Regions from separate parts of the Marinilactibacillus sp. 15R genome, predicted to be linked through region 1. Evidence: riboswitches for the same ligand, from Rfam matches in the RefSeq annotation. Region 1 holds a riboswitch; the other holds the start of a gene.
The links. A riboswitch is a leader RNA that binds a small molecule or an ion and turns the genes downstream of it on or off. The one in region 1 is predicted to bind thiamine pyrophosphate.
Positions count from the first base shown of each region.

Region 2: another riboswitch for thiamine pyrophosphate. It lies ahead of thiW (energy coupling factor transporter S component ThiW); the one in region 1 lies ahead of thiT (energy-coupled thiamine transporter ThiT).

Region 1 is NZ_CP017761.1:1,681,254-1,684,869, forward strand. It holds gene BKP56_RS08310 (biotin--[acetyl-CoA-carboxylase] ligase) at 1-81, opposite strand, end outside; gene BKP56_RS08315 (ribonuclease J) at 288-1,967, shown strand; TPP riboswitch at 1,996-2,102, shown strand; gene thiT (energy-coupled thiamine transporter ThiT) at 2,190-2,759, shown strand; gene cls (cardiolipin synthase) at 2,988-3,616, shown strand, end outside.
Region 2 is NZ_CP017761.1:360,482-364,097, forward strand. It holds gene thiE (thiamine phosphate synthase) at 1-207, opposite strand, end outside; gene BKP56_RS01645 (hydroxyethylthiazole kinase) at 195-1,010, opposite strand; gene thiW (energy coupling factor transporter S component ThiW) at 1,011-1,523, opposite strand; TPP riboswitch at 1,610-1,698, opposite strand; gene BKP56_RS01655 (carbonic anhydrase) at 1,897-2,544, opposite strand; gene rpsI (30S ribosomal protein S9) at 2,956-3,348, opposite strand; gene rplM (50S ribosomal protein L13) at 3,362-3,616, opposite strand, start outside.

The sequences.
Region 1 (3,616 bases):
CAGAATTTGGATTGTTTCGCTTTGAGGATACACTTTATTTAGATGATCTAATAGTAGTGTTTTCATTTCGATTACATTCACAGTAGCACACCTTTCTTAAAATCAGTTCCATCAATTAATTAGTATACAGTTCTAAAGAACAAAAGTCGACTTTCTACCAGTAGGAAATACTGAATTTCTATGCTATACTTAAAGTAGTGTAGATTGAACGGATGTATTATGAATTATTGCAAGAATAATAAAAATAAATTGAATTATACGTAAATCAACTTTTAGAGGTGAAAAATTTGAGTAATATTAAGATTATTCCTTTTGGAGGAGTAAGAGAAAACGGAAAGAATTTATATGTAGTAGAATCAGGAGAGGACTTGTTTGTTCTAGATTGTGGATTAATGTATCCAGAAGATGATTTATATGGAATTGATGCAGTTATTCCAGACTTTAGCTATTTGCTTGAAAATAAAGATCGTATAGCTGGAGTTTTCTTATCTCACGGTCATGAAGATGCAATAGGCGCATTACCATATTTTTTAAATACATTTAATGCACCTGTATTCGGATCAGAATTGACGATTGCCTTGGCAAAACTTATGGTTAAAGAGACCAATCTTGGTACAAAATTTGATGATTATCATGTTATTGATGAGCACACTGAGATAGATTTTCATGGAAATTTGGTGAAGTTTTTTAGAACAACTCACACCATTCCAGATTCAATGGGTATATCTGTTAAAACAGATGAAGGAAACATTGTTTATACTGGAAACTTTAAATTTGACCAAAGTGCAAGTGACAGCTATCGTACAGACTTTTCTCAGATTTCTGAGATTGGCAAAGAAGGTGTGCTTGCTCTATTAAGTGATTCAAATGAAGCAGAAAGTACATCAGAAAACGTTTCTGAAAAGAAAGTTCAAGAAGAAGTATTGGATATTTTTCAAGATACAAGCAGCCGTATTATTGTAGCAGCAGTAGCAAGTAATATCTTACGTATTCAACAAATATTAAATGCAGCTCAAGACTCAGGCAGAAAAGTATTTATAACTGGTCGTAATTTAGAAGCAATCATTGAAACAGCTATCAAACTTGACAAGTTGAATCTACCAGATGAAAATCTGATTGTGCCTGTGGATAAAATAGACCAGTATGATGATGAACAAATTTTAGTCCTTGAAACAGGAGCTTCTGGAGAACCAATCAAAACTTTAAATCGTATGGCTACTGGAAATCATGGTCAAGTAAATATTAAATCTGGAGATCTTATCTTTATTGCAACGAGTCCTTCTATTTCAATGGAAGTAACAGTTGCTGAAACAGAAAACCTAATATACCGGGCAGGAGCAACTGTAAAACATATATCTGATAATATGAAAGCTTCCGGTCATGCTACACCAAATGATTTGCAACTTATGATTAATCTGCTTAGACCAGAGTACTTTATTCCGATTCAAGGAGAATATCGTATGCTAGCAGCACATGCAGATCTTGCTAATGAAACTGGCATATCGAATTCAAATATTTTCATTTTAAGCAATGGTGATGTTTTGAACTATCAAAATGGTAAAATGAACCAGACTGGACAAGTCTCTGCTGACAATACTTTAATTGATGGAATCGGAATCGGTGATATTGGAAATATTGTGCTGAGAGATCGTAGATTACTTTCAGAAGACGGAATCTTTGTAGCTGTCGTAACAATTGATAGAAAGAAAAGGACGGTTGTTTCGGGTCCACACATTGTGACAAGAGGATTTGTATTTGTCAAAGAGAGTCAAGATCTGATCAATGAATCGAATGATATTGTAAAACAAGTTGTTCGTAAAAATTTGGAACATAATGATTTTGATTGGGGATCTATCAAACAAGATATTCGAGAAGAATTAGGAAATCACTTATTTAAAAAAACTCGTAGACGTCCGATCATTTTACCTGTTATAATGGAAGTGAACCAAAACCGTCGATTCAGTTAAGTGATTGATTGAGTCTTCATAATTAACTATATTGTACTAGGGGAGCCGATTGAATTGGCTGAGAGTAGACTATAAGTCTAGACCCTTTGAACCTGTACGTTCGTACGTGCGTAGGGAGAGTACCTAAATTCGGTATATAAGTATAGAGTATACTTTTTTGCTGTGATTAACTCAATTGACTCCTCCTCTAGTATATATAGACACTATAGGAGGAATTTTTTTATGCAGAACGAAAAGTTAAGAGTTTATTTAGAAGGGACACTGTTTGCAGCTATAGCAATGATTTTGTCATTGATTCCAGTAGGGATCGGTTCGTCATTCAGTATATCTCTAGGAACTATTCCATTAACATTTTTTGCTGTTAGAAGAGGAACATTACCTGGGTTATTTGCTGGGTTTTTATGGGGAATCTTACATGTAGTAGCTGGAACAGCTTATATATTGAATATATATCAATTTATTATTGAGTATACGATCGCATTTACATCTGTTGGATTTGCTGGATATTATAGTAAAAAAATTATTCAAAGTATAAAAGATCAATCAACACAAACAGCTAAAAAATATCTTATCATAACAACGTTTATTGGTTCATTAGCTCGCTGGTTCTGGCATTTTGTAGCGGGAGTATTCTTTTTTGGAGATTATGCAGTATGGGGATTGGATCCTATAACATTTTCTTTATTGTTTAATGGGGCCAGCATGCTTTCCACTATTGCTGTCACAGTAGTAGTACTAATTTTATTATTTAACCGAGCACCGTCGATGTTTGTTCCGAAAATTAAGAAGTAAAAAAAACAAAAAAATGATAAAACAGTCTCTAAATAATAGAGGCTGTTTTATCATTTTTCAAAATATTTTACATAGTCATTATATTAAGAATATGGAATATGAAAAGAACTGAAAATATAAGTGGACGAGTAAACTAGCTATAGTGTACACTAGATGAGAAACTCAAAAATAATTGATTTTACAACAAGTTGTGCGTCGTTTTGAGACGAAAGTAATAAGGAGATAGAGATGGAGATTATTAGAATAGTTTTTTGGCTTTTTATTTTTATTAATTCTGGGTTAGCGTTATTTACCGTATTTAGAGAAAGAGAACGGGATATTGCAGCTATATGGGCATGGCTGCTGGTTATTACAATGTTACCAGGAGTTGGATTCATCATCTATTTATTTTTAGGAAGAAAAATTTCTAAAGAAAATATTTTCGATATTCGTTCTCAGAAAAGAATTGGAATGAATCAGCTTGTTGAAGCTCAAAAGCAATTGATTGAAACAGAAAATCTTGCTTTACTAGAAACCGAACATTTGGATACTACATTAGAATTAGTCTCTCTTTTTCTGGAAAGTAATGAATCAATTTTAACTAAAGGGAACAAAGTAGATATCATAACTGATGGAAAAGAAAAATTTGATAAATTGATTAAAGATATTAATAAAGCTAAACATCATATACATGTAACCTATTATATTTTTAAAGCTGATGGAATCGGAACTCGTTTGTTGAACGCATTAGAAGAGCGTGCTGAAAATGGGGTAGAAGTAAAGGTTCTCTATGATCCGATTGGCGCTAGAGTAGTGGGCGCACATTTTTTTGATCATCTGAAATCTCTTGGAGGACAAGTTGAACCTTTCTTTGGAGC
Region 2 (3,616 bases), 1.3 Mb from region 1:
AATCAAAGGAATATCATAAAGGTCCGTGATTTGTTTGACTGCTACCGCTAACTCATAAAATCGATTTGTCGTAATAGCTTTTTCCCGCAGTTGCACCATCGTTACGCCATTTTGACAAGCTGTTTCAATAATGTTTAAAAATTCTTCGTCACTAAAATCATATCTGCCTGTGACCAAATAAAGTGTCAACTCTTTCATTTTTTCCATCCTTTCGCCTGCTCATACCATTTTTCTGACATCTGTAAAGACAACTGATTTAATGTCTGCTGACGAAAATCTGCAAGCCCAAAACTTAACTGCTTCGCCTTTTCTCCACAAATATTGAAATAACTAACTGCCCCGGCTATCGCTTCAGTAGAACCATGACCTTCACCTAACAGAGCAGCTATAATCGCTCCAACAATATCTCCGGTTCCTGTGAAGCGGTCTAATTCATCTACCCCATTATTCAATACTATGACCTGTTTCTGGTTAACAACCAAGTCTTTCTGCCCGGTAGCTAAAAATGTTGTCGCTGGATAAAGGCCTCCAATTTCCTGCAGAGCATCAATCAATTCATTTAAATTGTCTTCTCCTTGGTCCCACATACTACCATCGACTCCACGACCCTGACTAGGCAAACCACAAAAATGACGGAATTCAGAAATATTACCTTTGACTACAGCGGGATGAGTTTCTACTAAGGAAATACCTATTTGGTTTCGTATATCACTAACCCCATAACCAACTAGGTCCACTACAGTGGGTTTCCTTGTTCTAGTAGCGTAACTACTGGCTGCTAGCAGGCTTTCTTGACGTTGTTCAGATAAATGACCTAAATTCAGTAATAATGCACTGGTTTTCTCAAAAAGTTGTGAGAATTCCCTAGGATCATCTGCCATTATCGGCTTTGCACCAATATACAACAAGGCATTTGCGATTGATTCACAAGTGATCTCATTGGTAATACATTGGACCAGTGGTGCATTTTCTAAAGGGAAAATTTTTGAAAAATCAATATTCATCTTCATTTAGTACTCCTCCCAAAATAAACGCTGAGATTTTTTGAAAATGGATGTTTCTTTTAATTTGACTAATACTAAGAATGCAATAACTGAACCGATCAATGTTGCACCAATAAATCTAGGTGTATAGATAAACCAATATAGTTCTTGCTGGCTGCCGGTAAACCAAACCATTACTGGATAAGACAGTAATGATCCAATTAATCCTGTACCAATAATTTCCCCAATCATTGATCCGATGATTTTCCCACTCCATCTATAGAAGAGACCGGCAAAAAAGGCTCCAAAGACCGCTCCAGTCAAAGCAAGCGGAGGAATCCCCATCAGCAGCATGCGGATTATTCCACATACAAAAGCCATCAAAGTTCCATACACCGGGCCTAATAAAACACCCGCAATGATATTCATTACACTAGACATCGGTGCCATTCCCTCAATTCGTAACAATGGCGACAAGACTACATCCAGTGCAATCATCAGAGATAACAATGTTAGTTTGTGGATTCGATTTTTTTCCACGCAAAAAAACTCCTTTCTGCGAAAAGCAAAAGGAGTACAGTCTGAGACAAACAGAAAAAGACTATCAAAATAAAAATTGAGTCCATTCGTTTACAACTACATTTCCCTGCGCCAGTTCTAACTGTATCAGGTTCCATGGGTATAATCTCAGCATAAAGCACCCCAAATGTTTCTATTCAATTAGGTAAAGTATAACATATCTATTTTGTTATCGCTATTTAGTCTTGGAATTCATAATTCAGCACTTAAACTCTATATGATTGAGTAAAAAAGAACATCCTTAAGCAGAAAGTTTTGAGAACACTGCTATATTTTTCAAAAATAGTCAGGAACTTCAAACTTTTATTTCTTTTTACTTTAATCATAATCGTTCTTACTGATGTATGTTCTGGTACTCATCAGATTTGCAGAATGAACGAGTTGTTTCATCATAGACGAACACATCACCTGATTTGATATCATAATGCCAACCTTCTACTTCAAGTTCTCCTTTTGCAATCAACTGCTGGATCTGAGGGTAACTTTTCAAATTATTGAGTTGAGTAATCACATTCAACTGCTCCATCAGTCTAGCCTTGGATTCTGCATCTTTATGATGGTGACTGTGTTCAACTTTCACTTTTATATTTTCCAGTGGCTTCAAGTATTGTTGTGTATAAGGGAGTTGGTCCAGTTTCTCCTGTCCTTCAAGTGCCGCAGCACACCCTCCACAATTTGAATGTCCGCAGATAATAACTTCTCTTACTTTAAGGACTTCTATCGCAAATTCAATAGCAGATACCGTTGTAAAGTCATTATGGCTGACTTCATATGCAGGGACCGTATTCGCAATATTGCGAATCGTAAATATTTCTCCTGGATTGCTGCCTATTAATCTCTCGGGATTAACTCGCGAGTCAGAGCACGCAATAAATAGTGTGTGTGGATTTTGAACCTGTTCTAAATCATGATACAGCTGCTCATGTTTTTTATACGTTACTTCTTTAAAATTTTTCAATCCATTTTTTAATCGTAAAAGCATGTTTCTCCTCCATTATACCTAAATAGGTTCTTACTATATCATATTTACGTTGCATAATTCGAAGAGAAAACCCTAATTTTTAAACATTTTTATTGGATATAGATTACAACTTCACAACTATATTTAATTGTTTTCTTGCTGGGTATATCTTTTCTACTTATTCAAATCAATTAATCTACCACAAATAACGATACCTACAGCGTTAACTCCCACTACTGATAATACAAGATTCCTTAGAAATATTTTATAAATTTCCCGACATATTCTGAAAAAAATTCAAAAAAGATCTTTTTGAAATTATATTAAGGGAATACTTAGCTTTTTTTATAATTACTGTCACACAAATGGATATATCAAATTTATTTGAGGTAAAAAAAGAACCCCAACGAATGAGGTTCTCCAAGATAAATATTAACGTTTTGAGAATTGTGGTGATTTACGCGCTTTTTTGCGACCTGGTTTTTTACGTTCAACCATACGAGGGTCACGAGTTAATAAACCAGCAGCTTTAAGTGGTCCGCGGAAATCTGGGTCTACTGTTAATAGTGCACGAGCAATCCCGTGACGAGCAGCACCAGCTTGTCCAGCGTATCCTCCACCTTGAACATTAATTCTAATGTCATAGCTGTCCACTGTATCTGTAATAGCAAGAGGTTGTCTTACAATTAGATGCAAGTGTTCAAAGTTTAAATATTCAGTAATGTCTTTACCGTTGAATGTGATGTTACCAGAACCTGGAGTCATGATTACGCGAGCTGTAGAATTTTTACGACGACCAGTTCCGAAATATTGTACTTGAGCCAATGAATGTACCTCCTTAAATTAAGTTCGTGATGTCTAATGTTTCTGGTTGTTGAGCTTGGTTTTTGTGCTCAGGTCCAGCATATACGTGTAATTTTCTGAATTGAGTACTTCCTAAAGAGTTATGTGGAAGCATTCCTTTGATAGATAATTCAATTAATCTTTCAGGTTTTTCAGCACGAAGAGTACCAGCAGAAACCTGTTTCAATCCACCTGGGAATCCTGAGTGACGAGAATAAATCTTGTCACTAGCTTTGTTACCTGTTAATTT